Regions from separate parts of the Streptomyces sp. NPDC088706 genome, predicted to be linked through region 1. Evidence: riboswitches for the same ligand, from Rfam matches in the RefSeq annotation. Region 1 holds a riboswitch; each other region holds the start of a gene.
What was found. A riboswitch is a leader RNA that binds a small molecule or an ion and turns the genes downstream of it on or off. The one in region 1 is predicted to bind cobalamin.
Positions count from the first base shown of each region.

Region 2: linked by a shared signal. The riboswitch ahead of ACIQAK_RS00290 (cobalamin biosynthesis protein) and the one ahead of ACIQAK_RS32310 (CoA-acylating methylmalonate-semialdehyde dehydrogenase) in region 1 are both predicted to bind cobalamin.
Region 3: linked by a shared signal. The riboswitch ahead of ACIQAK_RS17740 (ABC transporter substrate-binding protein) and the one ahead of ACIQAK_RS32310 (CoA-acylating methylmalonate-semialdehyde dehydrogenase) in region 1 are both predicted to bind cobalamin.

Region 1 covers NZ_JBIVLW010000028.1:20,932-30,472, forward strand. Annotated here, with positions in the region: partial or broken gene ACIQAK_RS32295 (citrate/2-methylcitrate synthase) at 27-911, opposite strand; gene ACIQAK_RS32300 (enoyl-CoA hydratase/isomerase family protein) at 984-2,051, opposite strand; gene ACIQAK_RS32305 (acyl-CoA dehydrogenase family protein) at 2,048-3,202, opposite strand; gene ACIQAK_RS32310 (CoA-acylating methylmalonate-semialdehyde dehydrogenase) at 3,199-4,701, opposite strand; cobalamin riboswitch at 4,929-5,108, opposite strand; gene cobF (precorrin-6A synthase (deacetylating)) at 5,296-6,120, shown strand; gene ACIQAK_RS32320 (hypothetical protein) at 6,305-6,502, opposite strand; gene ACIQAK_RS32325 (FAD-dependent monooxygenase) at 6,901-8,106, opposite strand; gene ACIQAK_RS32330 (LuxR C-terminal-related transcriptional regulator) at 8,582-9,376, opposite strand.
Region 2 covers NZ_JBIVLW010000001.1:46,494-56,034, reverse strand. Annotated here, with positions in the region: gene ACIQAK_RS00295 (cobyric acid synthase) at 1-1,416, opposite strand, end outside; gene ACIQAK_RS00290 (cobalamin biosynthesis protein) at 1,457-2,422, opposite strand; cobalamin riboswitch at 2,529-2,730, opposite strand; gene ACIQAK_RS00285 (hypothetical protein) at 2,832-3,062, opposite strand; gene ACIQAK_RS00280 (inorganic phosphate transporter) at 3,075-4,331, opposite strand; gene ACIQAK_RS00275 (class II aldolase/adducin family protein) at 4,608-5,267, shown strand; gene ACIQAK_RS00270 (alpha/beta fold hydrolase) at 5,401-6,528, shown strand; gene ACIQAK_RS00265 (hypothetical protein) at 6,714-8,039, shown strand; gene ACIQAK_RS00260 (VOC family protein) at 8,186-8,599, opposite strand; gene ACIQAK_RS00255 (neutral zinc metallopeptidase) at 8,710-9,541, opposite strand, start outside.
Region 3 covers NZ_JBIVLW010000006.1:235,838-245,378, reverse strand. Annotated here, with positions in the region: gene ACIQAK_RS17745 (beta-ketoacyl-[acyl-carrier-protein] synthase family protein) at 1-782, shown strand, start outside; cobalamin riboswitch at 899-1,086, shown strand; gene ACIQAK_RS17740 (ABC transporter substrate-binding protein) at 1,147-2,196, shown strand; gene ACIQAK_RS17735 (iron chelate uptake ABC transporter family permease subunit) at 2,208-3,257, shown strand; gene ACIQAK_RS17730 (ABC transporter ATP-binding protein) at 3,254-4,033, shown strand; gene ACIQAK_RS17725 (PRC and DUF2382 domain-containing protein) at 4,160-5,179, opposite strand; gene ACIQAK_RS17720 (adenosylcobinamide amidohydrolase) at 5,377-6,159, shown strand; gene ACIQAK_RS17715 (sulfite oxidase) at 6,163-7,434, opposite strand; partial or broken gene ACIQAK_RS17710 (homoserine O-acetyltransferase) at 7,484-8,632, opposite strand; gene ACIQAK_RS17705 (bifunctional o-acetylhomoserine/o-acetylserine sulfhydrylase) at 8,629-9,541, opposite strand, start outside.

The DNA of each region.
Region 1 (9,541 bases):
ACGAGCTCCTCGGCGCGGGCCGGAGATCAGTGGGACTCGACCGGGGGAGCGGAGACCGCGCGCTGGTCGGGGCCGTTGTAGACGCCGAGCGGGCGGATCAGCGCGTTGTGTTCCAGCTGCTCGCTGATGTGGGCGGTCCACCCGGTGATCCGGCTCATCACGAAGATCGGGGTGAAGGCCGCGATGTCGAAACCCATCAGGTGGTACGCGAGGCCGGCGGGGTAGTCCAGGTTGGGGTGGATGTCCCTGCGGCTGATCATGGCGTGGCGGAGCGCCGTGTGCAGGGTGGCCAGCCGGGTCACGTCCGGGTCGCCCGAACGCGCCACCAGCCGGTCGGCGGCCTCCTGCATGATCGGTACGCGGGAGTCGCCGTGCCGGTAGACGCGGTGGCCGAACCCCATGATCTTCCGCCCGGCCGCCAGCGCCTCGTCCAGCCACTCCTCCGCCCGGTCCGGATCGCCGATCTCGGTGAGCATGTGCATCACGGCCTCGTTCGCCCCGCCGTGCAGCGGACCCTTCAGCGCCCCGATCGCCGCCGTCACCGCGCTGTAGAGGTCGGAGAGGGTGGAGGTGACGACCCGGGCGGTGAACGTCGACGCGTTGAAGCTGTGTTCGGCGTAGAGGATCAGCGACACCTCGAAGCAGCGCACCACCCCCCGGTCCGGCACACTCCCGAAACACATGTGGAAGAAGTTCTCCGCGTACCCGAGCGAGGGATCGGGCGCCACGGGGGCGAGCCCGTGCCGCCGCCGGTGGTCGGCCGCCACGACGACCGGCAGCCGGGCCAGCAGGGCGAGCGACTTGGCGTGATGGGCGGCGGTGCTGCCGTCCTCCTCGGTCGGGTCCTCGGAGCCGAAGAAGCTCACCGCCGTCCGCAGCACGTCCATCGGGTGGCAGGTCTCCGGCAGCCGGGGCGCGGACGAGGTTGGCGGCCATCGGGCCGCCCATGTGGCCGAGGCCGACGAATGCGACGGTCGTGGTGGTCACCAGGGCACCTCCTGCGGTGAGTCGTCTGCGGCGAGGGAAAGCCCCTCGTCGCCGGTAGGAGCGAAGTACCGGGCCACGTCCGCGTCGGTGACCTCCACCAGCGTGGCGGGCGACCAACGGGGTGTCCGGTCCTTGTCGATCACCTGGGCCCGGATGCCCTCCACCAGGTCGGGCGAGGTCAGGGCCGCGCACGAGACGCGGTACTCCTGCTCCAGCACCCTTTCCAGCGGGCCGAGTTCACGCGCCCGGCGCAGCGAGGCGAGCGTGACCTTCAGCGCGGTCGGCGACCGTCCGAGGATCGTGGCGGCGGCCTCGCCGGCCGCCGGCGCGTCGGAGCCGAGCAGCCTCTCCACGATCTCCTCGACCGTGTCGGCCGCGTAGCAGTGGTCGATCCAGGCCCGGGCGGCCTCCAGCGTGCCGGCGGGCGCGTCCCGGACGTGGTGGCGCAGGACCGCGCCGGGCGGTCCGGTCCGCAGCTCGGCGAGGAACGCGGGCAGCTCGTCCACCGGTACGAAGTGGTCGGCCAGCCCGCACAGCAGAGCGTCCCGGGCCCCCACCACCGCACCCGTCAGGGCGAGATGGGTGCCCAGCTCGCCGGGGGCCAGCGCCAGCAGACAGGTGCCGCCGACATCCGGCACGAAGCCGATCCCGGTCTCCGGCATGGCCACCTTGGACCGCTCGGTGACGATCCGGACGCTGCCGTGCGCCGAGACGCCGACCCCGCCGCCCATCACGATACCGTCCATGACCGCCACGTACGGCTTCGGATAGCGGGCGATCCGGGCGTCGAGCCGGTACTCGTCGCGCCAGAACGCGGCCGAGGCCTTGCCGCCGACGCGGGCGTCCTCGTAGATGGACCGGATGTCGCCGCCCGCACACAGGCCGCGCTCCCCGGCTCCGGTGATGACGACGGTGGCCACCTCGGGGTCGCGCTCCCACCGGTCCAGGGCCGCCGCGATCGTCCCCACCATCGCGTGGGTGAGCGCGTTGAGCGCCTTCGGCCGGTTCAGGGTCAACACCCCCGTGCTTCCCTCGGTACGCACCCGTACGAGCTCCTCGGTCATCGCAGGGCTCCCGTCAGGCTCCGGGCCACAATGACGCGCATGATCTCGTTGGTCCCTTCCAGGATCTGGTGGACCCGCAGGTCCCGCACGATCTTCTCGATGCCGTACTCGGCCAGATAGCCGTAGCCGCCGTGGAGCTGGAGCGCCCGGTCGGCCACCGAGTAGCCGGTGTCGGTGGCGAAGCGCTTGGCCATCGCGCACAACTCCGGTGCCCCGCCCACCTTCCGGTCCAGCGCCTCGGCGGCCTGCCGCACCAGGGCCCGGGCGGCGGTGAGTTCGGTCGCCATGTCGGCCAGCCGGAACTGCAGCGCCTGCGCGTCCAGCAGCCGGGCCCCGAACGCCTCCCGGTCCGCGAGATGGGCCAGGGAGCGGTCCAGCGCGCTCTGCGCCCCGCCCAACGAGCAGGCCGCGATGCCGAGCCGGCCGCCGTTCAGGCCGTTCATCGCGATCCGGAAGCCCTCGCCCTCGGCGCCGAGCAGCCGGTCGGCCGGGATGCGCACCCCGTCCAGCACGACCTGCCGAGTGGGCTGCGCGTTCCACCCCATCTTCCTCTCGTCGGCCCCGAACGAGAGCCCCGGGTCGCCCCGTTCGACGAGGAACGCGGAGATCCCGCCGGGCCCGCTGTCGCCGGTGCGGGCCAGCACGATGTAGAGGTGCGCGGCGCCCGCCCCGGAGATGAACTGCTTCGTCCCCGTCAGTACGTAGTGGTCGCCGTCGCGCACCGCGCGGGTGCGCAGTGCGGCCGCGTCGGAGCCCGCGCCCGGTTCGGTCAGGCAGTAGCTGCCCAGTTGCTCCATGGTGCACAGCTCCGGCAGATACCGGCCGCGCTGCGCCTCGGAGCCGTAGCGGTCGACCATCCAGGCGACCATGTTGTGGATCGAGAGGTAGCCCGCCACCGACGGGCAGCCGGTGGCCAGGGCCTCGAAGACGAGGACCCCGTCGGAGCGGGACAGCCCGGAGCCGCCCACGTCCTCCCGTACGTACACGCCCCCGAGGCCGAGCCCCGCCGCCTTGCGCAGGACGTCGACGGGGAAGCGCTTGTCCTGATCCCAGGCCACGGCGTGCGGGGCCAGATGCTCCTGGGCGAAGTCGAGTGTCGTCTCGACGACCGCGAGCTGGTCGTCGCTGAGCAGGGTGGTCACAGCGTTCACCCCATGGTCGGAATCGTGAAGCTCGCGCCGTCCCGGATACCGGAGGCGGGCCAGCGCGAGGTGACGGTCTTGGTGCGGGTGTAGAAGCGGATGGCGTCCGGCCCGTGCTGGTTCAGGTCCCCGAAACCGGACCGCTTCCAGCCGCCGAACGTGTGGTACGCCACCGGCACCGGGATCGGCACGTTCACGCCGACCATGCCCGTGTCGACCCGCCGGGTGAAGTCGCGGGCGATGTCACCGTCCCGGGTGAAGAGGGCCACGCCGTTGCCGTACGGGTGCTCCGAGGTCAGCCGCAGCGCCTCCTCGTAGTCCGCCGCGCGGACCACGGAGAGCACCGGGCCGAAGATCTCCTCCTGGTAGATCCGCATGTCCGGGGTGACCCGGTCGAAGAGCGAGGTCCCGGCGAAGAACCCCTCCTCGTGCCTCTCCAGGGTGAAGTCCCGCCCGTCCACGACCAGTTCGGCGCCCTCCTCGACACCGAGGTCGACATAGCCGCGCACCCGGTCCACCGCGTCGCGGCCCACCAGCGGCCCGAAGTCGGCGTCCGGGTCGTCCGAACGGCCGATCCGCAGCTCGGCGATCCGCTCGGTGAGCCTGGCCACCAGCGCGTCGGCGGTCTCCTCACCGACCGGAACGGCCACCGAGATCGCCATGCACCGCTCACCCGCCGAGCCGTAACCGGCACCGATCAGCGCGTCCACCGCCTGGTCCAGGTCGGCGTCCGGCATCACGATCATGTGGTTCTTCGCCCCGCCGAAGCACTGCGCCCGCTTGCCGTGGGCGGCGGCGGTGGCGTAGATGTGCGCGGCGACCGGCGTCGAGCCGACGAAGCCGAGGGCTTTGACGCGCGGGTCCTCCAGCAGGGTGTCCACGGCCTCCTTGCCGCCGTTGACGACGTTCAGGACCCCGGGCGGAAGACCCGCCTCCAGGAACAGTTCCGCCAGCCGCAGCGGTACCGACGGGTCCCGCTCGGAAGGCTTGAGGATGAAGGCGTTTCCGCAGGCCAGAGCGGGCGCGGCCTTCCACAGCGGGATCATCGCCGGGAAGTTGAACGGGGTGATGTCCGCCACCACGCCGAGCGGCCGGCGCAGCGAGTGGACGTCGATCCCGGCCCCCGCGTTGTCGCTGAACTCGCCCTTCAGCAGATGCGGGACACCGGCGGCGAACTCCACCACGTCCAGCCCGCGCGCGAGGTCGCCGTGCGCGTCGGCCACGGTCTTGCCGTGCTCCGAGGAGAGCAGCCGGGCCAGCGAGTGCTTCTCCCTCTCGACCAGCTGGAGGAAGCGCGGCAGCACGCGCGCCCGGCGCTGCGGGTTCCACTCGCCCCACTCGACCTGCGCCTGGGCCGCGTCGGCCATCGCAGCCTCGGTCTCGGACCGGCCGGCCAGTGGCACCCGGGCCTGGACCCGGCCGGTGTTGGGGGCGTGGACATCACCGTACGTGCCCGAGGTGCCGGGTGTGTGCTTGCCGCCGATGAAATGGGTGAGTTCGCGGACCATGGAAACCTGCTCTCGTCGGTGAGATCGTCAGGAGAGATCCGGAGATGGCGCACGGGCCCCACCACCCAGGCCGCACCGGTCGGGTACGCGCGGGGCGTGGCAGGGCTCGCCGTCGGGGGACGCGAAGGGCGGGGGCCGTCAGGGGGCGGGAAGAACCGCTCGCCGGGACGGGCCTGCGGGGCCGTGGGTGCGGACCTGTGCCCTGCGTGTCTGCTCCATCCTCGTGGAAACACGGAAGATCCCGCGGCCGGTATCCTGGCTCCCGGATCAGCGCGCGCCCTCATGCCTTCCCGACGGCGCCTGCACCGTCAGTGGCGTGTCCTGCGAGGACGAACTCCCCGGTCACAGTGGCGGGACCGCGCCGGAATCGCACCGGCTTCCCTGACACCACGGACCTTGAGGGTGTCCGGCTGTACGCCGGTCACCCCGCTCCTCACGAACATATAGTTGGACGTCCTAGTAAGTCCACCCCGCCCGGTCCACGTCGTGTAGAAGCCGGTCGGCGGCGACGAGGCCGGGCCGCATAGGGTCGGTGGCGTGCGCACCCGGGTCCTCGGGGGCGCGCGCAGGGACGAAGCAGGAAGAACGGCTGACATGAGCGACGCACCACGCCACATCCTCGTCATCGGCATGGGAGCCGGCGACCCCGACCACCTGACCCTCGCCGCGGTGAAGGCGATGCGCGGGGCACAGGTCTTCTTCGTCCTCGGCAAGGGCCGGGAGAAGGAGTCCCTGACCCGGCTGCGGCGGGACATCCTGGCGGAGCACCTCACCGGCCCCTACCGGGTCGTGGAGGCCGAGGACCCCTGGCGGGACCGCACCCAGGACGACCGGGGGCGCTACACGTCGGCGGTGCACGACTGGCGGCACCGCCGCGCCGACATCTGCGAGCGCCTGATCATCGAGGAGCTGGCGCCGGGGGAGTGCGGGGCCTTCCTGGTGTGGGGCGACCCGTCCCTGTACGACAGCACCCTGGCGATCCTGGAGGACATCCGGGCCCGCGGCACGGTGGAGTTCGACCATGAGGTGGTCCCCGGGATCAGCAGCGTCTCCGCGCTCGCCGCCCGTCACCGCACCTCCCTGAACCAGGTCGGCCGCCCCATCCACATCACCCCCGGCCGACGGCTCGCCGAGGGGTTCCCGGACGACGACGGCGACATCGTGGTGATGCTCGACGGTCATGAGAGCTTCACCCATCTGACGGGCAGAGGGCTGTGGATCTACTGGGGCGCCTACATCGGCACCCCGGACGAGATCCTGGTCTCCGGACCGCTCGACGAGGTCGCCGGGCGGATCAGCCGGGTGCGTGCCGAGGCCCGCGAACGGCACGGCTGGATCATGGACACGTATCTGCTGCGCCACCGGCCGGAGGGCACCGACGCCCCGGACGCCCAGGGCGGCTCCGGTCAGTCGAGGTAGTGCGCGCGTCCCTGGTCGTCGAGGCCCACGGACCCTCGGGGATGACGCAGAACTCGTTGCCCTCGGGGTCGGCGGCGTCGACGACGAGTGCGGTGATCTGCGGGGGTGCGTCTGCCATGCCGCGATTCTCTCCTCTGCGGCCGACGTCCGGCAGCCGCACCTCGTCGTCGCTCCCGACCGGAGATCAGCTGCGGGACTCGTGCGCCCGGATCACGCCGAGCCCGTGGCCGAGGCTCGGGCACTCGGCGGTCAGGTCGTTCCCCCGCACCAGATAGTCGTGCACGCGCCCGTCCGCGGGCCGCTCGACCGCTCGGTACAAGGTGCCGTTCACGGTGATCGTCCAGTCGTCGCCGTCCTGGGCCCACCCGACTGTCTTCTTCATATCGCGCTTCCCTCACTCGTCGCCGCCGCCGGTCGGCGGCCGGGTATTGGCAAGAAGAACGGCCTGTGACGCTCGGTGGTTCCGGCTCGCCTACGCCATTCGGTTACATCTGGGTCACCATGCCCGCACGAATTGACCGGAAGTCAGCGAAGGGGCGAAGAACGGCGGAACAGGGTGCGGTGAGGGGATGAGCGCCGCCTGCCCGGGGCCGGATCTTGCCAGGATGCCGATCCGGTCCCGGGCAGTGATGCAGGAGCGCCCGCTCCGCGCCCCTGTGCTGACCATTCGGCACCGGGGGCCGGTCCGGATTGGTCCGGGGGGCGCTCCGCGTCCTCTGTCACCCGTTCGGGTCGATGGCAGTTCCCGCCGTCGCCCCGACGGCCGCGCGCCGCACGTGGTCAGACGCGCAGGTGCGCGTAGTCGGGGAGTTCGATCGCATCCGCGGGAGGTGTGAACAGCTTGCCGGTCATCTGTCGTACGGGACCGGTGGTCGCCAGCCGGAGGGCGCCGTGCAGTGCGGCGATGCCGGCCCGGGTACGGGGGTTGGCCAGTCGTGGTGCTCCCGGAGGGAGGGCCTGCGCCTTGGCCACGTAGGGGCGCATGATCCGCTCGTACCCGGCGAACGCGTCACGGTGGTGGACGTGTGCGGCGAGCTCTCCGGCGAGCACGTAGGCGCCGGTGAGGGCAAGGCTGGTCCCCATGCCGCTGATGGGCGAAGCGCAGTACGCCGCGTCACCGAGCAGGGCCGCGCGTCCCCGCGACCACGTGGCGGAGTGGACCTGGCCGACATGCTCGAAGTAGAAGTCGCGGGTCCGGCGCAGCTCCTCGACGACGCGGGGAGCGAGCCATCCGGCGTCGGCGAACACATGGGCCAGCAGGTCTCGCTGGGACGCGTCGTCGAGGTCCTCGTAGCCGCGGGGAGGGCTGAGGAAGGACAGCGTCGCGCGGATCGTGCCGTGGCGGTCGGGGCGCAGGTTCACGGCTCGCCCACCGGGGGCCGAGTACCAGCGCCACCAGTCCGTGTCCTCGGTCTCGCGGGGGATGGTGAAGTAGGCCGTGTAGAGCCCCTTGGAGGTGATCTTCGCGGCGTCGCCCACGATGAGCGGCCGGGTCGACGAACGCATGCCGTCGGCGGCGATGACGAGGTCGAAGTCCTCTCGGCCGCCGCCGGCGAAGGTCACCTCTACGCGGTCGCCGTCGTCGCGCAGCCCTGCGATGGAATCGCCGAAGCGGTATTCCGCGTCCTCTCGGGTGTGTTCGACCAGGAGGCGGGCGAGATCGCCGCGCAGGATCTCCAGTTGCGCGGTCCAGCCGTCGCTGTCCGCGGTCCCGGCGGGGAACTGGGCGCGTGTCCTGCCGTCCGCTCCGACGAAGCACGTGCCCAGCTCGCCGGTGTCGGCCGCGGCGATGGCGCTCTCGATCCCCATCATGCGGGTGACTTCGCGTCCCGCGCCCCGCACGTCGATGTTCTGCCCGGCGGTCCGCACCGCTCCCGCGCGCTCCACGACGACCGGCTGCCAGCCGTAACGGGCGAGCCAGTACGCCAGGGCGGGACCGGCAATGCTGGCGCCGCTGATGAGCACACGTTTCGGGCCGTTCTCCACAGGTGTCTCTCCTTGATCCGATGGTTGCGACAGACGCCATGAGACGCCGGGATCTCCCCGCCCTCGGACCGGCGCGGGGGTCAGCGGCCCTGAGCGCCCGTGGCCTCCTGCGCGTCCTCGACCGCTCCCGGAGCGCGTCCCGCAGGGGGCCCCACCGGCGTACGGGGTGCAGGACCACGTTCCGCCCGAAGAGCGTCTGTCCGTGCCGATCGCCCCTGCGCCATCTCGACGAACCACCAGGTCCCCGCCAGTACGAACGCCCACGGCAGCGTGTTGGTCACAGCCGCCGCCCAGGGCATCCCTCCGTGCACTCGCTCCAAGCCTGTCATCACGGCCCAGGCGGTCAGCAGTACGTACGTCACCCTCAGCCGCCGATGCTTGAACATACGCCTCCGGCTACCCAGGGCGATGCCGATCACGCCACGAAACGCCTACCGGCAGCGCCGGACCCCGGCACCGACCCGAGGTGGACCGGTCAGGGTCCGCAGCCCGTAACGGCCAGCAGACCCGCCTCCTGAGCCCGCAGCACGGCGCTGAGCCGGTCCGCCGCACCCAGTTTCCGGTAGACGGCGTGCAGGTGCTTGTGCACGGTACGCGGCGAGATGCCCAGGCGCCGGGCCAGGGAGTCGGCGGACAGGCCGGTGGCGAGCAGGTGCAGGACGTTCAGCTCACAAGCGGTCAGCGGCACCGTCAGGGACCGGTTGGCCCGCCGCCGGCGGTCCGTGCCCGAACCATCCCGCAGGGCGGCCAGGAGGGAGCGGTGGGCCGCCGCCGCCCTGAGCAACGGCTGCACCCGTGCGGCGTAGCGCAGGTCGTGCGGAGAGAAGTCCCGGCCCGACCGGTGCACCAGGAACCCGCTGACGTACGGGCCCGGCCCCGGGAACGGGATGCCGAGCATGTGCCGTGTGCCGAACGCCCGGCGCAGGGCGTCGGCCGCCGCGCTGTGCTGCCAGACCCGTGCCCCCGTGATACGGGCGGCGCTCTGCGGCGCCCAGTCGTCGCCGGACCCGTACCGGCCGGCGAAGGGGTACCCCTCGCGGATATGGCGCTGGACCACTTCGCCGGGACGGCGCTCCTGCTGCCCGGGCCGGGGCGTCCAGAGGGCGACCGTGCCCCGCTCACGCGTCCAGGGCTCCTCCTTGGACACGACCAGTGCTCCGTCGAGCGCCGTGAGCAGTTCCTCGGTGAGCAACGGCCAGATGTGGTCGGGGTCCTGGGTGTCCATCACCCCGACGGCCAGATCCAGCATCCGTGCGTGCCGATCCCGCATGACAGCTTCTCCCGAAAGCGCCCGTGGACAGTGCCTGTCCACGGTAACCCGGTGCTGTCCATACGTATTTCTCCCCATGGCCGGGCAGCCCGGTCCGCGCCACCATCGGTCCACGGCGTCGTGTCGCCGTCGCGGTGCCGCGGTACGCGCCGGTGCGCCCGTCGC
Region 2 (9,541 bases), on a different contig from region 1:
CACCAGATCCCCCAGCCGGTCGAGCTGCTCCTCCCGCAGCACCCCGAACCGGGTGTCCGGCGCGGGAACGAACCGCCGCCCGGCGGCCTGGGCCACCTCCTCCAGGAACCGCCGCCGGAACCCGTCGCTCTCCAGCGACCCGTGCCAGTGCGTCCCCCACACCGCCCCCACCCGGCATCCGTCCAGGAACGGCTCCCCGCCCCGCACATCGGCCACCCCGTGGTGGATCTCGTACCCCTCGACCGGCTCCCCGAGCGCCGAACCCACCGGCCGCGCCAGCGTCTTGGCCCGGTCGAACCGGATGCGTACGGGAAGGAGCCCCAGCCCGTCCACCACCCCCGCCCGCGACTCCACCTCGTCCTCGATCCGCTCACCGAGCACCTGGAACCCGCCGCAGATCCCCAGCACCGGCCGGCCCTCCGCCGCCCGCCGCACCAGCGCGTCCGCCAGCCCCCGCTCCCGCAGCCAGGCCAGCGCCTTCACCGTGCCGCGCGTTCCGGGCACGATGACCAGGTCCGCGTCGGCCAGCTCGTCGGCCCGGTCCACGAACCGCACGACGACGCCCGGTTCGGCGGCCAGCGCGTCCACGTCCGTGAAGTTCGACATCAGCGGCACCGCGCAGACCGCGACCCGCAGCACGTCCTCGCCGTGCGGGGGCGCCACGACCGACTCCCGCACCGCACCCCGCAGGGAGACCCGCAGGCCGTCCTCCTCGTCGATGCCGAGCCCATGGGCGTACGGCAGCACCCCGTACGTCCGCCGCCCGGTCAGCCCGTACAGCATGTCCAGCCCCGGCTCCAGCAGCGAGACGTCACCCCGGAACTTGTTCACCAGGTAGCCCGCGACCAGCGACTGGTCCTCCGCGCTCAGCAGCGCCGTGGTCCCGAAGAACGAGGCGAAGACCCCGCCCCGGTCGATGTCCCCGACCACCAGCACGGGGAAGCGGGCCGCCCGCGCGATCCCCATGTTCACGATGTCGGTCCGGCGGAGGTTGATCTCGGCCGGCGACCCGGCCCCTTCACAGATCACCGCGTCATAGGTCGACCGCAGCTGCTTCAGGCACTCCACGACCGTCCCGAGCAGCGCCTCCTGCCGGCCCCCGTGGTAGCCCCGGGCGCTCATCTCGCCGACCGGCTTCCCCATCAGGACGACCTGGCTGGAGCGGTCGCTGCCGGGCTTGAGCAGCACCGGGTTCATCAGCGCGGTCGGCTCCACCCGGGCCGCCTGCGCCTGCATCGCCTGGGCGCGCCCGATCTCCGCGCCCTCACGGGTCACGAAGGAGTTGAGGGACATGTTCTGCGCCTTGAACGGCGCGACCTTCACGCCCCGGCGCACCAGCCAGCGGCAGATGCCCGCCGTGACGACGCTCTTGCCCGCGTCCGAGGTCGTTCCCGCGACCAGCAGCCCACCGCTCATGCCCGCTCCCCGTCCCGTTCGGCGTTCCGTGCCGGACCGTTCATGACCGTCCCCGCCTCCGTCCCGCGACCAGGTGGCCCGCGACCGTCCGGCCCACCACGCACACGCCGAGGGCCAGCGCACCCACCCGGCGCGACAGCCGCACCGCGCGTTCGATGTCCGCGCTCCGCACCTCGCGCCCGGACCGCCCGTTCAGCACCGGCCGGTGCTCGACGCGCCCCGCGTACGCCAGCGTCCCGCCGAGCCGTACGCCGAGCGCTCCCGCGAACGCGGCCTCCACCGGTCCCGCGTTCGGGCTCGGATGGCGCCCCGAGTCCGCCTTCCAGGCGCGTACGGCCTCCCGGGGCCGCCCGCCGCCCACCACGGCCAGCGCGGCCGTCAGCCGGGCACCGGGCCACCCCGCGAGATCGTCCAGGCGCGCCGAGGCCCAGCCGTAGCGGCGGTAGCGGGGCGACCTGTGACCGACCATCGCGTCGAGCGTGTTCACGGCCCGGAACCCGACGAGTCCCGGCACGCCGCCGATCGCCCCCCACACCAGCGCGCCGACGACGGCGTCCGAGGTGTTCTCGGCGACCGACTCCACGACGGCACGGGCGATCTGCGGCCCGTCCAGGCAGTGCGGATCGCGCCCGCACAGGTGCGGCAGCCGCTCCCGGGCCACCTCCAGGTCCCCGGCGGCCAGCGCGCCCCCGATGGCGCGGGCCTCCCGGCCCAGCGACGTACCCCCGACGACCGACCAGGTGGTGGCGGCGGTCAGCGCGACGGCGAGCCCGGGGCGGCCCCGTACGGCGCGGGCGGCCAGCGCGGCGGCCCCCACGGCGCCTCCGGCGCAGAGCAGGGTGTGCAGCGCGCCCCGGGCCCGGTCGTCACGCCACAGCAGCGACTCCACCCGCGCGGCGGCCCGGCCGAAACCGGCGACGGGGTGACCCCGCCGAGGGTCGCCGAGAGCCGCGTCGGCGATCAGCCCGGCGGTGGCGCCGTACGCGAAGACGCGATCGACACGCACGGGTCAGGCCGTCGTGGATCGGGAGGTTCCGGTGTGCGGGGGCAACGGATGCGGCGCTCGGCGGCCAGGCATGGCGTTAAGTCCTTAACTCAGGGTCCGCGCCCTGGTTCGACGTGACCGGCGACGAGAGTCTCCTGGCTTCCGGATCCGCAGTTCCCCCGGCCTTCCAGCCCGTGTGGTGAGGGCCGTGACATCCGGTGTGGGGGAGTGCTCCCCGGTGACAGTGGCGGGACCGCGCCGGATTCGCACCGGCTTCCTCTTCTGTCGCCGTGAATGGCTCCGGCAGTCCACCACGCTGCGAGAACAACCGTCAACTTGCTGTTGACCTGCGGGGGGCCGGTGTGCGCAGACGCACATCGGGCCGGACACACGGTGGTGTGTCCGGCCCGGGGGAGTGCGCTGGGGCGCGTCAGGCGACGATCAGATAGATCCCGTACGCGACCGCCGCCACGCAGGCCGCGAAGCAGGCGTACGCGCTGGTGCGCGCCAGCACGGCCGAACCGCCGACGGCGCCGCCGGCGGCCGGGGCCGACAGCTTGGAGAGGGCGACGATGCCCAGGGTGAAGACGCCGACCAGTGCGACGGTGACCACGAGACTGACACCGAAGACGGAGGCGAGAGCTGCCCAGTCGATTTTCATACGGATCTGTCCTTACACCGTGGCCGAGGGCCGCGCCGTGTCGTCCGGCGCTGCGGCCGGAGCCGGGATGGTGGTCATGAGGTCGGGGTGGGAGCCGATGGGCGGCGGCTGGACCGCGGCGATGGCCGTGGTGACGATGCCCTGGGGCTCGTCGCTGTCCGTGTCGTTGACGTTGGTGTGGTCGACCGGCTGGCGGCGCGAGGCCAGCCAGATGGCGAAGGAGCCACCGACCAGCAGGATCGCGGTGACGGTGATGCCCCACGGGCCCTGCTTGGTGAGGAACTCGGCACCCGCGCCGACCAGACCCGCGGCCGGGAGCGTCAGGCCCCAGGCGACGAACATCCGGGTGGCGGTGGACCAGCGGACCACCCCGCCCTTGCGGCCGAGGCCCGCGCCCATCACGGCACCCGAGCAGGACTGGGTGGTGGAGAGCGAGAAGCCGAGGTGCGAGGAGGCCAGGATGACGGTCGCCGCGCTGGTCTGGGCGGCGAAGCCCTGCGGCGGCTTCAGGTCGGTGAGGCCCTTGCCCATGGTGCGGATGATGCGCCAGCCACCGAGGTAGGTGCCGAGCGCGATGGCCACACCGGCGGAGACGATGACCCACATCGGCGGGTTGGAGCCGGGGGCCAGGACGCCGCCGGTGACCAGGGCCAGGGTGATGATGCCCATCGTCTTCTGGGCGTCGTTGGTGCCGTGGGCGAGCGAGACGAGACCGGCCGAGGCGATCTGTCCGGCCCGGTAGCCCTTGGCCGTCGACTTGAGCTGGTTCTCGTCGGTGACGTTCCGGTTGATCCGGTACGTCAGCTTCGTGGCCAGCATCGCGGCGAGACCGGCGACCAGCGGGGCGGCGATCGCGGGGAGCAGCACCTTGGTGACGACGGTGCCCCCGTTGATCGAGGACCAGCCGGCCGACATGACGGCGGCGCCGATCAGACCGCCGAACAGGGCGTGGGAGGAGCTGGAGGGCAGGCCGACCAGCCAGGTCAGCAGATTCCACAGGATGGCGCCGACGAGCGCCGCGAAGATGACCTCGGTTCTGAGGCCGTTCTCGTTGACGATCCCGCCGGAGATCGTCTTGGCGACCTCCACCGACAGGAACGCGCCGATGAGGTTGAGAACGGCGGACATGGCCACCGCTGTCTTGGGCTTCAGTGCGCCGGTCGAGATGGTGGTGGCCATCGCGTTGGCGGTGTCGTGGAAACCGTTCGTGAAATCGAACACGAGAGCTGTTACGACCACAATCGCAAGCAGCAGCGTGATGTGTTCCATTTACCCAGGCAATCGTTCGACGTCAGTGGCACATGGACCGTAGGCAACCTGAGTGAACGGAAGATGAACTGAGCGGGGCGCTGTGGTGACCCCAACCGGCAGGTGGTGGTTCCGCTTGTGTGCGGCAGGGGCTGTGGGAGACCGGTGGGGCACCGGCTGGTCTGGTCTTTGCCCCTCATCGGTGAAGTTCTTGACCGGCGGTCCCGGGCCGGAAGAGATCCCCGTCACTCGGGTGATGGCGTTCCGGTTCCGTGCCTCCGGCCCTACGCTCGCCCCATGAGCGAGCAGCAGCCGGAATCCGTCGCCCGGGCCTGGCGGCAGGTGGTCGGCGCCGCCCGCCGCAGCGCCGCCGACGGGCTGGTCGTCGGCACCTCCGGCAATGTGTCGGCCCGCGTCGGAGACCTGGTCCTGGTGACCCCCAGCGGGGTGCCCTACGACCGGCTCGGACCGCGGGACGCGGTCGGGGTCGACCTGGCGGGGCGGCAGGTCCTCGGGGACCTCGGGCCGACCAGCGAACTCCCCCTCCACCTCGCGGTCTACCGGGAGACCGGCGCCGCCGCCGTGGTCCACACCCACGCGGTGCACGCCACCGCCGTCTCCACCCTCGTCACCGAGGTGCCCCTCGTGCACTACGCGGCCGCGATCCTCGGCGGCCCCGTCCGCACCGCCCCCTACGCCCGCTACGGCACCCCCGAACTGGCCGACGCCATGCTCACCGCCCTCCGCGACCGCACCGGCTGCCTGCTCGCCAACCACGGCACCGTCACCTACGGCTCCACCCTCGACCAGGCGTACGAGCGCACCGCCCAGCTGGAGTGGCTCTGCCGGCTCTGGCTCACCGCGAGCGCCCTGCCGGGGCGCAGCCCGGCCCTGCTCACCGAAGCCCAGCTGGCCGAGGTGGCCGACGCGCTCCAGGGGTACGGGCAGCCGGAGTGAGGGACCCGGGTCCGGGCCCCCGCCGGCCCGGCCGCACCGGACGGCCCCGCCCACCGGCACCGCCCGCCGGCCCGGCCGCACCGGACGGCCCCGCCCACTGGCACCGCGCCGCCCGCCCCACCACACTGGAGCGGTGCGCCCGGCAACTGCGACGGCAACGGCCGTCACCACCTTCCTCGGCGCCGGTGCGGCAGCGGTCGCGGCCGGCCGGTACGCCAGCGACGCCGCCCTCAAGGCGGCGCCAGGACGTCCCCTCCCCACCGACCGCAGACTCACCGTGCACGCCACGGCGATCGAGCGGATCACCCTGACCCGCTCCCTCACCGCGCTCCGCCCCGGTACGTACGGGATCGAGGGCCCCGGCGTGCACGCCGTGGTCGGCCCCGTCGTCGAGGGGGCCGAATCCACCGCCGACACCGTCGTCCGCCGACTGGAGCGGGTCACCCGCGGCCTGCTCGAACCCGGCATGAAGGTCCGCCTCACCCCCGAGCTGTACCGCGGCGACCCCGGCAGCGCCCTCGGCCTGGAGTACCGCGAGGTCGAGATCCCCGGCGAGCTCGGCGGACTGCCCGCCTGGTGGGTGCCCGGCGAGCGCGACACCTGGGCCATCACCGCCCACGGCCTGGGCACCACCCGGGAACACCCCATGAACGTGATGGACTTCCTGGCCGGCCGGCGGATCCCCGTGCTGGACATCGCCTACCGGGGCGACGCCGGAGCCCCCCGCCCCGCCGACGGCCTCGGCCACCTCGGCGCCTCCGAGTGGCGCGACCTGGACGCCGCCATCCGCTACGCCGTGCGCTACGGCGCCCGGAACGTGATCCTGTACGGCTGGTCCACCGGCGCCTCCATGGCCCTGCACGCAGCGGTCAACTCCCCGCTGCGCGACCGCGTCAGCGGCCTCGTCCTGGACTCCCCGGTCATGGACTGGCAGACCACCCTGCGCGCCCTGGCGGCCGCCCGAGGCGTCCCCGCCGCCCTGCTGCCGCTGGCCGTCCGCGCCGCCCAGGGCAGGACCGGGATGATCTCGGCCCCGCTCCTGGACACCTCCCTGCCCGACGCGCTGCCCACCCCGACACTGATCCTGCACGGCCCGGACGACACCATCGCCCCCTGGGGCCCGTCCCGGGAGCTCGCCGCCCGTCGCCCGGACCTGGTCAGCCTCCACACCGTGCGGCAGGCTCCGCATGCGTCGATGTGGAACGCCGATCCCGGCCGCTACGAGGAGACCCTCAGACGCTTCCTCACGCCCCTGATGTGAGGCGATGCGGCGATCGAGCCCTCCGGTCACCGCACCCCCGGTAACCCCGGGGGTGCCGGTGAAACGCCTTCCGTTTGGGCTTTCGGGCCGTCAGAGGCAAGACTGCTCCCGTGACGTCCCGTACCCCGCGCGACTCCAGGCTGCGACTTGTCCGCCCGCGACCCCTCGCCACCGCCCGCAGGGCGGTGTCCACCCGGCGCACCCGGCCGGCCCCCCGGCCCCCCGAGGGCACCCCACCCCGCACGGAACTGGCCCGCCAGGCCAGGGCGGTCCTCGCCGACGCCGTGCGCATCGCCCACTGGGCGGCCGGCGCCCCCGGCAGCGCCGCACCGCTCGCCACCCAGGCCCTCGAACGGGCCGCGACGGCCCTGGAGATCTCCCCGGCACAGGTGCGTGCGGGCTGGGACCGGGCCCGGCTGGCCGGCCTCATCGAGCTGCACGGCGACACCGCCCGCCCCGGTTGGCGGCTGCGGGCCTGGGACCGGGACGACTCGGCCGTGCTGCGCGGCTGGGTGGCGCTCTTCGACGCCTGGTCGCTCGTCCACGCCGCGCCCGAGGGCATCGAGGCCGGGGCGGTCGCCGAAGCCGTCGAGGCCGTGCCCCAGGTGCTCTCCCTCCTCCAGCTCTCCGCCGGCCCGGTCCCCGTACCCGCCCTCCTGGACCTCCTCGCCCAGCGCATCGCCGAACTCCAGGAGGAGCGCTGCGAGGTGCCGTACGGGACGGGCCGGGCGGCCGGTCCGAGCGCTCCGCCCGACAGACGCCCCGCACCCGCACCGGACCGGAGCGCCGACCTCGACGCCCTGCTGCTCGACTGGGCCCTGGAGGGCCTCGCCGCGGTCGGCGCGCTGACCCTCGGCAAAGGCCACGCCACCCTCACCCCGCTCGGCAACTGGGCGGTCTGGGTCAAGCTGGAACAGATCTGCGTCGCCGCCCAGAGCCCCGCCGGGAACATCGAGCAGTCCGCCGCCGACATGCTGCTCGGCTGCGCCCGGCTCACCCCGGGGCCGGCCCGCGACGAATACCGGGCCTGGCTCGCCGCCCGTACGGTCGGCAGTGCCGTCGCCGAACTGCTCGCCGTCGCCCGGGGCGAGGACGCGCTCCTGCGGGGGCTGGCCTTCGAGGCGCTGCGGGTCGTCGGCGCCCCCGCCGAGCCCGAGGTCCGCGCCGTGGTCACCAACCCGTCGCTACGGCCCTACGCGCTGCTCTGGCTCGCCGAGTACGAGGGAGTGGACCCGGACGACGCGCAGGAGATCCTCAGCCGCGAGGAGGCCACCTGGCTCTGGGTCGACACCGCCGCCGCCGTCGCCGACCACGGGGAGACCGGCCTGCTGGTGCGCCACCTCGACTCCGCCGTCCAGGGCACCGTCCCGGCCCTGCTCGACGAGGTCAGGGCCGTCGGCCACCCGCGCACCGTCCAGGTCCTGGTCGCCCTGGCCGCCGCCCACCCGGACCCGGCCCTGGCCAAGGCGGTCCGCCGGGCCGCGTTCCAGGTCCACACCGGCGGGGCCTGAGACCCGCGCCCGCCGGGATCCGCCGGGCCGCGTTCCAGCTCCACACCGCCGGGGTCCGAGATCCGCGCCCGCCGGGATCCGCCGGGCCGCGTTCCAGCTCCACACCGCCGGGGTCCGAGCCCCTCCGCCACCGGGGGCCCCGCCGCTCAGCCGGCGGACCCCGGCATATACGTCCCGAAGCTCCACACGTTGCCCTCGGCGTCCCGGGCCATGTAGTCCCGTGAGCCGTAGTCCTGGTCCGTCGGCTCCATCAGGATCTCCACGCCGAAATCCCGGGCCCGGGCGAAGTGCTCGTCCACCTCGTCCACCACCACGTACACCCCCGCCGGGCCCGCGCCCGCCATCGCCCGGGCGAACACACCCTCCCTGCCCCTGGAGCCGAGCATCACCCTGCCGTTGCCGCAGGACAGCTCGGCGTGCAGCACGCTGCCGTTCTCGCCCTCGTAGACCGCTTCCTCGGTGAAGCCGAAGCCGCGCGTCAACGTCGTGATCGCTGCCTTCGCGTCGTCGTACAGCACTGTCGGATAGATCGTCGGAACACCCTGTGCCACGCCCGCCATCACCCTCACCTCTCCTGATGTGATCTGCGTCTCAGTCTTCCACCGGGCACTGACAATGCCCTCCTGGAACGGGTCTCCGCAGGTCAGGGGTAGGTCACAGGCGGCCCGGCTCAGGCGAAGGTGTCGCACTGCCCCATGTCGCCGCTGCGGAACCCCGTGGAGAACCACTGCTGCCGCTGCGCGGACGAACCGTGCGTCCAGGACTCCGGGGTGACCCGGCCCTGGAACCGCTCCTGGATGCGGTCGTCCCCGACCGCCGCCGCCGCGTCCAGGCCGTCCCGGATGTCCGCCCGGGTCAGCTCCGTGATCAGCGGCCGGCCCGTCGACTCGTCCGGCGTCGTCGTCGCGTGGTGCGCCCAGACCCCGGCGTAGCAGTCGGCCTGCAGCTCCACCTTCACCGCGTTGCTGTCCGCCCCCTGCCGCCCGTCCTGCGACCGGCCCAGCGTGCCCATCTGGTTCTGCACGTGGTGGCCGTACTCGTGCGCCACGACGTATGCCTGGGCGAACGGACCGCCGCTGGAGCCGAACTTCGTCCGCAGCTCGTCGAAGAAGCCGAGGTCCAGATAGACCTTCCGGTCACCGGGGCAGTAGAACGGCCCCACCGCCGAGGTCGCCGCCCCGCAGGCGGTGCCGACCCGCTCGCTGAACAGGACCGTCGGGGCGGCCCCGTAGCCGCCGCCCCGGCGCTGGAACTCCTGGCGCCAGAAGTCCTGCACGCTGTTGACCACCGCCACCGTCCGGCAGTCGTCCCGGCTGTTGGCGTCCTGGCCCTTCAGACAGCTCTCCTGCACCCGCGCCGCCGACGAGGAGGTGGCCGCGGGGTCCGAACCGTCCGACGAGAGGCCGAGCTGATCGGGGCCCACGCCGAACAGCAGCCCCAGGATCAGGGCGATCACCCCCACGACACCGCCGCCCACGGTGGCCCGCCCGCCGGGAATCCGG
Region 3 (9,541 bases), on a different contig from region 1:
AGATGAAGGCCACGGGCCCCAGCCTGGCACCGTGCACCGCCTGCTCCTCCGGGGTGACCGCGCTCTCCGTGGCCCGCGACATGCTGGCGCTGGGCCGGTGCGACATCGCGATCGCCGGCGCCACCGAGTCGATCGTCTTCCCGGTCGCCATGACCGGTTTCGCCCGCTCCGGTGCGGCGGCGCCGCGGGACGGGGACCCCGCCCGCCGGTGCCGCCCCTTCGCCATCGACCGGGCCGGACTCGTCATGGGCGAAGGCGCCGCGATCATGGTCCTGGAGCGGGCGGAGGACGCCCGCGCCCGAGGAGCGGCCCCCCGGGCGCTGCTGGCCGGCACCGGCGCCACGACCGACGCCCACCACCCCACCAGCCCGCACCCCTCCGGGCAGATCGCGCGGGCGGCCGTCGACGCGGCGCTGGCCGACGCGGGCTGGCGGGCCGAGGACGTCGACCACGTCAACGCGCACGGCACCTCGACACCCCAGGGCGACGCGACCGAAGCCGCCCTCATCGGCCGGGCCTACCCGCACCGGCCGCCCGTCACCGCCCCCAAGGGCGTACTGGGCCACTGCATGGGGGCGGCCGGTGCCATCGAGGCGGGGCTGACCGTCCTGACGCTCCAGCACGGCATCGTCCCGCCGATCGCCAACCTGGACGCCCCCGACCCCACGTTCGCCATCGACTGCGTCACCAAGGCCCCGCGTGCGCTGCCCGTACGACGGGCCGTCAGCCACTCCTTCGGGTTCGGCGGGCAGAACGCGGTGATCGCGCTCCAGGCCCCGTAAGGGAGTCCGCCGGCTTCACGGCAGCGAGCCGGGCCGGTGCGGCGGGACGATCCCGCGCCGCACCGGCCCGCCGGGGGAGTGGTCCGCGCACCGGCTCTGAGCTGCGCGAAGACCCGTGATAGCTTGCCGGGGCCAGTCGAACCCCAGCGACGGGGTCAGGGAATCCGGTGCGAGACCGGAACTGACGCGCAGCGGTGAGGGGGACGGGCGGGGCCACGGCCACTGGAGCACACACGTGCTCCGGGAAGGCGTCCCGCCCGGACGAACCCGAGTCCGAAGACCTGCTGGCACCCGCGCCCCGCACCGGGGCTCGGGCACCGTACGACGGGCTCCGCGGCTGGGCCCAGAGACACCGAGGTCCTCCGTGCTGTCCAAGGCCACCCCTGCCCCGATACGCACCGCCGTCCTGTTCGCGGCCGGCGTCGTCCTGCTCACCGCCTGCGGCGGCGGGACCACCAACTCCTCCGCCGACGGCGGCGCCAAGGCCGACGGCTTCCCGCTCACCCTCAAGAACTGCGGGCGCACCGTCACGGTGAAGGCGCCGCCCCGGCGGGCCGTCTCGGTCGACCAGGGATCGACGGAGATCCTCCTCTCGCTCGGCCTCGCCGACCGGCTCGCGGCCACCGCGACCTGGAGCGACCCGGTCATGAAGGGCCTGGAGAAGGCCAACAAGGGCGTCGAGCGCATCTCCGACAACCGGCCCTCCTCGGAGAAGGTCCTCGACAAGGAGCCCGACTTCCTCAGCGCCTCCTTCGCCTCCACCCTCGCCAAGGGCGGTGTCGCCCCCCGCGAACAGTTCGAGAAGCTGGGTGTCCCCACCTACATCTCGCCCGCCGACTGCGTCGGCAAGGACAACGGTGGCGGCGGTGACGGAGCCCGTACCGCACCCCTCACCATGGACAGCGTCTACACCGAAGTCCGTGAGCTGTCCGAGGTGTTCGGCGTCCCCGAGCGCGGCGACGCCCTGGTGAGGAAGCTCCAGGCGCGGGTGGCCAAGGCCACCGACGGCGTCGAGGCCTCGAAGGCCTCCCTCCTCTACTGGTTCTCCGACTCCAAGGCCCCCTACCTCGCGGGCTGCTGCGGTGCCCCCGGTGTCATCACCCGGGAGCTCGGCGCGAAGAACGTCTTCGACGACACCCACGACGAATGGCCCCAGATCAGCTGGGAGACCGTCGCCGACCGCAACCCCGACGTCCTGGTCATCGGCGATCTGAGCCGCACGATGCAGACGGCCGAGAGCGCCGAGAAGAAGATCGAGTTCCTGGAGTCCAACCCGGTCACCAGGACCATGGACGCCGTCAGGAACCGGCGGTACGTGCTGCTCAGCGGACAGGCGATGAACCCCACCATCCGGACGGTCGAGGGCCTGGAGCGTGTCGCCGCCGGGCTGCGCGACTTCGGGCTCGCGGGGTGAGCGGCGGCAGCCTGACGGTGGAGCGGCCCGCCGAGGTACGACGGGTGGGCGCGTCGGCCCGGGCGCTGCTCTGGACCGGCGGGCTCCTGCTCCTGCTGTTCTCCGTCGCCGTCGCCGTCACGATCGGGCCCGCCCGGATCTCCGTCCCCGACGTCTGGTCCGCCGTCGCCTCCCATCTGGGCTTCGGCGCCTCGGAGCTGAGCCCGATCCGGGACGGCATCATCTGGAACCTGCGCATGCCGCGCACCCTGCTCGCCGCCGTGTGCGGCGCCGGGCTCGCGGTGTGCGGCACGGTGATGCAGTCCCTGCTGCGCAACCCGCTCGCCGACCCGTTCGTCCTCGGCGTCTCCTCCGGGGCCTCCACCGGGGCAGTCGTGGTGGTCGTCCTCGGTGTCGGCGGCGGAGCGGTGTCGCTGTCGGCCGGGGCCTTCGTCGGCGCCATCTGCTCGTTCGCCCTGGTCCTGCTGCTCAGCCACACACTCGGCTCCACCACCGACCGGGTGGTGCTCTCCGGTGTCGCCGCGATGCAGCTCTTCTCCGCCCTGACCTCCTTCGTCGTGATGACCTCCGCCGACGCCGAGCAGACCCGCGGGGTGCTCTTCTGGCTGCTCGGCTCGCTCAGCGGGGTCGGCTGGAGCGAGGTGGCCCTGTGCGCCGCCGTCCTCGCCGTCTGCCTGGCCGTGTGCCTGGCCCACGCCCGTACGCTCGACGCCTTCGCCTTCGGGCAGGACGCCGCCGCCGCGCTCGGCGTCGACGTCGCCCGCACCCGGATCGTGCTGCTGTGCACCACCGCCCTGCTGACCGCGGCCCTCGTCAGCTCGGCCGGGGCGATCGGCTTCGTCGGCCTGGTCCTGCCGCACGTGGCCCGTGCCCTGACCGGCTCCGGGCACCGGCGTCTGCTGCCGGTCACCGCACTCGCCGGGGCGGTCTTCCTGGTGTGGGTCGACACCCTGGCCCGTACGGTCCTGGACCCGCAGGAGGTGCCGGTCGGCGTGGTCACCGCGCTGATCGGCGTCCCCGCGTTCGTCCTCGTCCTGTACCGCACCCGGAGCACGCCATGAACAATTCCGAGGGGCTGCGCGCCGACCGGGTCGGCCGGGAGGCCGGCGGCCGGCTCATCCTCGACGGGGTGGACATAGCCCCGCCGCCCGGCGCCACCGTCGGCCTGCTCGGCCCCAACGGCTCCGGCAAGTCCACCCTGCTGCGGATCCTCGCGGGCCTTCTCGCCCCGGACACCGGCACCGTCATCCTGGACGGCGACCCCCTCGCCGGCCTCGGCCGCCGCACCGTGGCCCGCCGGATCGCCGTGGTCGACCAGCACGCCGGCACCCAGGTCGACCTCAGCGTCCTGGACGTCGTACGCCTCGGCCGCATCCCGCACCGCCGCGCCTGGTCCGCCCCCGACCGCGGCGACGAGGAAGCCGTCACCGACGCCCTGCGGCGCACCGGCCTCACCGACCGGGCCGCCCAGTCCTGGCACACCCTGTCCGGCGGCGAACGCCAGCGGGTCCAGATCGCCCGCGCGCTGGCCCAGCGGCCCCGCGAACTCCTGCTGGACGAGCCGACCAACCACCTGGACATCCAGCACCAGCTGGAACTGCTCGCCCTGGTCGCCGAGTTGCCCCTCACCAGCGTCATCGCCCTGCACGACCTCAACCTCACCGCGATGTTCTGCGACCGGATCACCGTGATGAAGGCGGGCCGGGTGATCGCCGGCGGCACCCCGGCCGAGGTCATCACCGAGGAGCTCATCGAGGACGTCTACGGGGTCCGGGCGGTCGTCACCCCGGACGGGCCTCAGGGACGTCCCTCGGTACGGTTCCTGCCGCGCCGCTGACGGCGCCGGGCCGTCACCCAGCGGGCGGCGGGCTCCGGACAGCCCTCCGGGCGGACCCGTTGCGCGAGTCCGCCCGGAGGCCGAGGACATGGGAGCCGCCTTCCGGCCGCCGAAGGGGGTGTGCCGTCAGCGGCGGCGCCCCTTGCCGAATTCGCCACCGGTGTCCTTGCCGGTGTCCATGTCCTTGCCCTCCCCGTAGTCGATCTTCTCCTTGCGGACCTCCGCGGAGACTTCCTTCTGCTCGGTGACCTTGTTGGTCTCCATACGGACCCGCTCCACCGGGACGGCCTCCTTGCGGACGGTGGCGCGCTCCGCGTGCAGGGTGACCTCCACGTCCTGCTCACCGAAGTCCGTGGTCCCGGTCACCTTCTCACCGGGCCGCAGCGGCTCGCGGACCACCCGCACCTCCTCGTGGGAGACGGGCACGGACCGGGTGACCTCCTCGGTCACCACGTACTTGTGCAGCCTCGCCCGGCCGCTCTCGTACTCCTCCGTACCGACGTGCAGCTGCTCCTCGGAGCGGATCATCTCCTCCTTGCCGCTCATGTCGGCGCCGCGGGACGTACCCGCTCCGGCACCCGCCAGCGGGCGGGACGTGGCGGAGGTGTCCGTGTCACGGTGCTTGCCGGTGCCGGTCATATCGGCTCCGGTGGTGCCCGCGGCCTGGGCGCTCGTGGTGGTCCTGCCGGTCGCCTTGGCGTTCGGCGGCGTGCCCGTGCCACGGGCCCCGCCCGCCCCTGCCGCGCCCATGGCGCCGGTACCGGCGACGGTCCGGGCGTCCGCACCGGTGCCGGTGCCCTTGGTGTCACCGAGGTTGCCGGTCTTCCTGGTCAGGCCGTAGTGGCGGTAGAGCTCCTCCTCCTCGGCGACGGAGAGGTGCGCGTCGGCGTCCACCCGGGGCGCTTCCTTGACCGTGTCCTTGGAATGCGCGACGTGCAGGTCGGAGCCCACCCGACGGGCTCCGGCGAGCGGTACGAAGCTCTCCTTCATGCCGAACATGCCGGTCTTGACCGTGACCCAGTCGGGCTTGCCGGTGTCGTCGTCGACGTACACCCGGCCCACGCTGCCGACCTTCTCGCCCTCGTTGTCGTACACGGTCAGACCGTCGAGCTCTCCGGAATCCGTGAAACCGTCAGCGGCTCCCATAACCGAAACCCTCCTCGCTGGGCGCGCCCTGTGGGTGGCTCCACCAGATGTAGGCACGTCCGGCTTCCATCGCGCCCCACCCGCCTGGACGCTGCAACCGCCCGGCCACCCGGGCCCGGGAGATCCGGAGGCCCGGTGGTCGCTGCTGGCCCCGTACCGGGCCGCTGAGCGGCCCCCGGACCGGTTAGGCCGATCGGGTGAGCGGGAGGGGCCCGCATAGGATCGCCGGAGCGCGGCGGCCCCGGGAGGACGGGCCGTCGCCGGTCCCGCCGAGCCACCAGGGGTGCGTCATCCGTTCCGTACGCGTCCACCTGCCCGCCCGCCGCGGCGACATCCCGGACCGGCGCCGCGAACTGCGCGACCGGCACGAGGACGGCCACCACCTCCACCACCTCGTGTGGCGGCTGGGCCCCGGAGTGCGGGTCTGCGGCAGCGCGGTGCTCGGCGGCGGCATCGGCCCCCGCGCCTGGATCCTCAATGCCCAGGTCCCCGGCGGCTACCCCCGCCTCGACCCGGACCGCCACCTCGCCGAGATCGCCGCCGCCGAGGGGCTCACCGGCCCCGGCGCCGGGCTGATGACCGCCGCCGACGTCGCCGCGTACACGACCGGCCACGACGGCGGTGTCACCGCGACCGTGACGGCGGGCCTCGGCGTACGGGGCTGGGCGGCGGCCCCCGAGACCGCCACTCCCGCACCGCCCCGGCCGGGCACGGTCAACATCGTGGTCACACTGCCCGCCGCACTCTCCGACGCCGCCCTGGTCAACGCCGTCGCCACCGCCACCGAGGCCAAGGTCCAGGCCCTGCTGGACGCCGGACTCGACTGCTCGGGCACCCCCACGGACGCCGTGTGCGTCGCCGCCCCGGAGCCGGGTCCCGGCGGCGGCGAGCCCTTCGCCGGGCCCCGCTCCACCTGGGGCGCGCGGATCGCCCGCGCCGTGCACACGGCCGTGCTGGCGGGGGCCCGTACGGCGGGGTGAGCCTCAGCTCACCGTCACGGGATGCCGCACCACCGCGTCGAAGAGATACCCCTGCGTGTTGTGCGCCGTCGTCTTCGGCTGCGTACGCCCCGACCGGTCCGTGGCGCGCGCCAGCAGCTCCGCCGGGCCCCGGTGTGCCGGCACCCAGTCCACCGACCACCGCACCCAGCTCCAGGCCCGGGGCCGGTCGTGCAACCGGGCCCGCCGCCAGAGCTGCCCACCGTCGGTGCTGACCTCCACCGACCGCACCGGCGCCCCGCCCGACCACGAACGGCCGGTCAGCACCGTGCGGCGACGGGCGGGGAACGAGGCACCCCGCACCAGCTCGAAGGCGCTCTTCAGCGTCTGCCGGGTCAGCGGGGCGCTGCCCTCCGGCGGATACCCGGGACCGAACAGGCGGTAGAGGCCGGTGTTCCACGGGGTGAGCAGCGGCTCCGCGCTCACCTCGATGTCCCCGAGCCACTTGATGTTGGCGATGCCCACCCACGACGGCACGATCACCCGGACCGGGTACCCGTGGTCCGGCGGCAGCGGCTCGCCGTTCATCTCGTACGCCAGCAGCACGTCGTCCAGCGCCTTCGCCACCGGCACCGGCCGCCGCACCCGGCCCAGGTTCACGCCGTCCGTGACGACCTCGGCGTCCAGGCCGCGCGGCAGCACGTCCACGGCGTGCCGCCCGGTCCCGGCCCGGCGCAGCACATCCCCCAGCCGCACCCCGCGCCAGCGGGCCGTGCCGATCGCTCCGAGTGTCCAGGCGGTGCCGCTGACCGCCTGTCCCTGCTGCGAGGCGAAGAAGCTGCGCCCGTTGCCGGCGCACTCCACGAAGGCGGTACGGCTCACCGAGGGCAGCGCCCGCAGGTCGGCGTAACCGAAGTCCACCGGGCCGCTTTTCAGCCCGTCACCCCAGACCGTCAGCTTCCAGGTGCCCCGGTCGATGCGCGGGGTGGCGGTGTGGTTGCGGACGAAGAACCGGTCGGCGGGGGTGAGCAGCCCGGTCTCCTTGAACGCGGCGAAGTTCGTCTCCGCGTTGGTGCCGCGCAGCGTGAACAGCTCCGGCGGCAGCGGCTTGACCACACCGGGCAGCCCGGCGGCCGCCGCCTGTGCCGCCTGTGCCGGGGCGGCGACCGAGGCCGGCGGCAGCGCCGCCGAGGCGGCCGCGAGGAGCTTGAGCAGATCGCGGCGGTCGATCCCGGCGGAGCGCGCCGCCCCGGCGGACCACTGCCGCAGCCGTATCCGGTCGTAGGCGTCCTCGGACGGTGGGGATGGCGGGGTCATGGCAGCTCCTCGCAGAGAACGGGGAAACGGGGGAGGGGGGAGAAGAGGGTGGCAGCAACTCCTGGATGAGCGAACCCACCTGCTCGGTCTCGATGAGGAAACCGTCATGTCCGTAAGGAGAGTTGACGATCCGTAGGGCGTCCGCCCCCGGCAGCAGCGCCGCCAACTCCTCCTGCTGGGAGAGCGGGTACAGCCGGTCCGAGTCGACGCCCACGACCAGCGCGGGCATCCGCGCCCGGCGCAGCGCGCGGGCACTCCCGCCCCGGGCCCGGCCGACGTCATGCCCGTTCATCGCCTCGGTGAGCACCACATAGCTGCCCGCGTCGAACCGGCGCACCAGCTTCCGCGCGTGGTGGTCGAGATAGGACTCCACCCGGTAGCGCCCGCCGCGCCCCGGCACCTCGCCCGGCTGCGGCTCACCGCCGAAACGGGAGCCGAGCTCGGGCTCGCTGCGGTACGTGATGTGGGCGATGCGGCGCGCCTGGCCGAGGCCCCGGTGCGGACCGCCGCCGGGCGGAGCGCCGTGGTAGTCGCCACCCCGCCAGCCCGGGTCGCAGCGGATGGCGCCGATCTGCACCGACCCCCAGGCGATCTGCTCGGCGGAGGCGGCGGCCGGGGCGGCGAGCACCAGCAGCGAACCGGTGCGCTCCGGGCGGCTCACCGCCCACTCCAGCGCCCGCATCCCGCCCATGGAACCCCCGACGACGGCCGCCCACCGTCCGATGCCCAGCACATCGGCCAGCGCCGCTTCGGCCGCCACCTGGTCCCGAACCGTCAGATACGGGAAGCGGGAGCCCCAGGGCGCGCGGTCGGGCCCGGGGGAGGAGGGGCCCGTACTGCCCTGGCAGCCGCCCAGCACGTTCGGGGCGACGACGAACCACCGGTCCGTGTCGAGCGCCCGGCCCGGGCCGACCAGCGCGTCCCACCAGCCGGGGGTGGGGTGGCCGGGACCCGCAGGGCCGGCCGCGTGGCTGTCCCCGGTCAGCGCGTGCAGGACCAGCACGGCGTTGGAACCGTCCGCCGCCCGCCGCCCCCAGGTCTCGTACGCCAGACGGACCCCCGGGAGCCGGACGCCGGACTCCAGGGGCAGCGGGTCCCCGATCGCCGCCCAGCGGCGACGACCGGGCGGGTCCCCCTCGCTCCGGCCGCCGGAGGCCGGCGGGAGGGAGAGTGCGGCGGACGCGGCGCCACGGTTCAGGACGCCGCCTTCGCGGCCCGGAACCCTGCCTCCAGGTCGGCTTTGAGGTCGGCCACGTTCTCCAGGCCGACCGACAGCCGCACCAGGCCCGGCGTGGCGCCGGTGGCGATCAGCTGCTCCTCGGTCAGCTGGCTGTGCGTCGTGGAGGCGGGGTGGATGATCAGGCTCCGTACGTCACCGATGTTGGCGAGGTGGCTGAACAGCTCGACGGCGTCCACGAACTGCTTCCCCGCCTCGGCCCCGCCCTTCAATTCGAAGGCCAGCACCGCTCCGGCACCGCGCGGCAGATAGCGCTGCCCCGCCTCGTACCAGCGGTTCGACGGCAGACCGGCGTAGTGCACGGTCTCCACCTCGTCGCGCTGCTCCAGCCAGCGGGCCAGCTCCAGCGCGTTGGAGGTGTGCCGCTCCAGCCGCAGGCTCAGCGTCTCGACGCCCTGGAGCAGCAGGAACGCCGAGTGCGGCGAGAGCGCGGGGCCCAGGTCGCGCAGCAGCTGGACGCGGAGCTTGACGGCGACGGCGCCCGGTCCCAGGTCCGGCCAGTAGCGCAGCCCGTGGTAGCTCGCGTCGGGCTGGTGGAAGTCCGGGAAGCGTTCGGCGTGCGCACCGAAGTCGAAGGTGCCGCCGTCCACGACGACCCCGCCGATGGTGGTGCCGTGTCCGCCGAGGAACTTGGTCGCGGAGTGGATCACGATGTCCGCGCCGTGCTCGATCGGCCGCAGCAGGAAGGGGGTGGGCACGGTGTTGTCCACGATCAGCGGCACCCCGGCGGCGTGCGCGGTGTCGGCCACCGCCCGGATGTCCAGCACGTCGCCGCGCGGATTGCCGAGCGTCTCGGCGAAGAACGCCTTCGTGTTGGGCCGGACGGCGGCCCGCCACGCGTCCACGTCCTCGGGGTCCTCGACGAAGGAC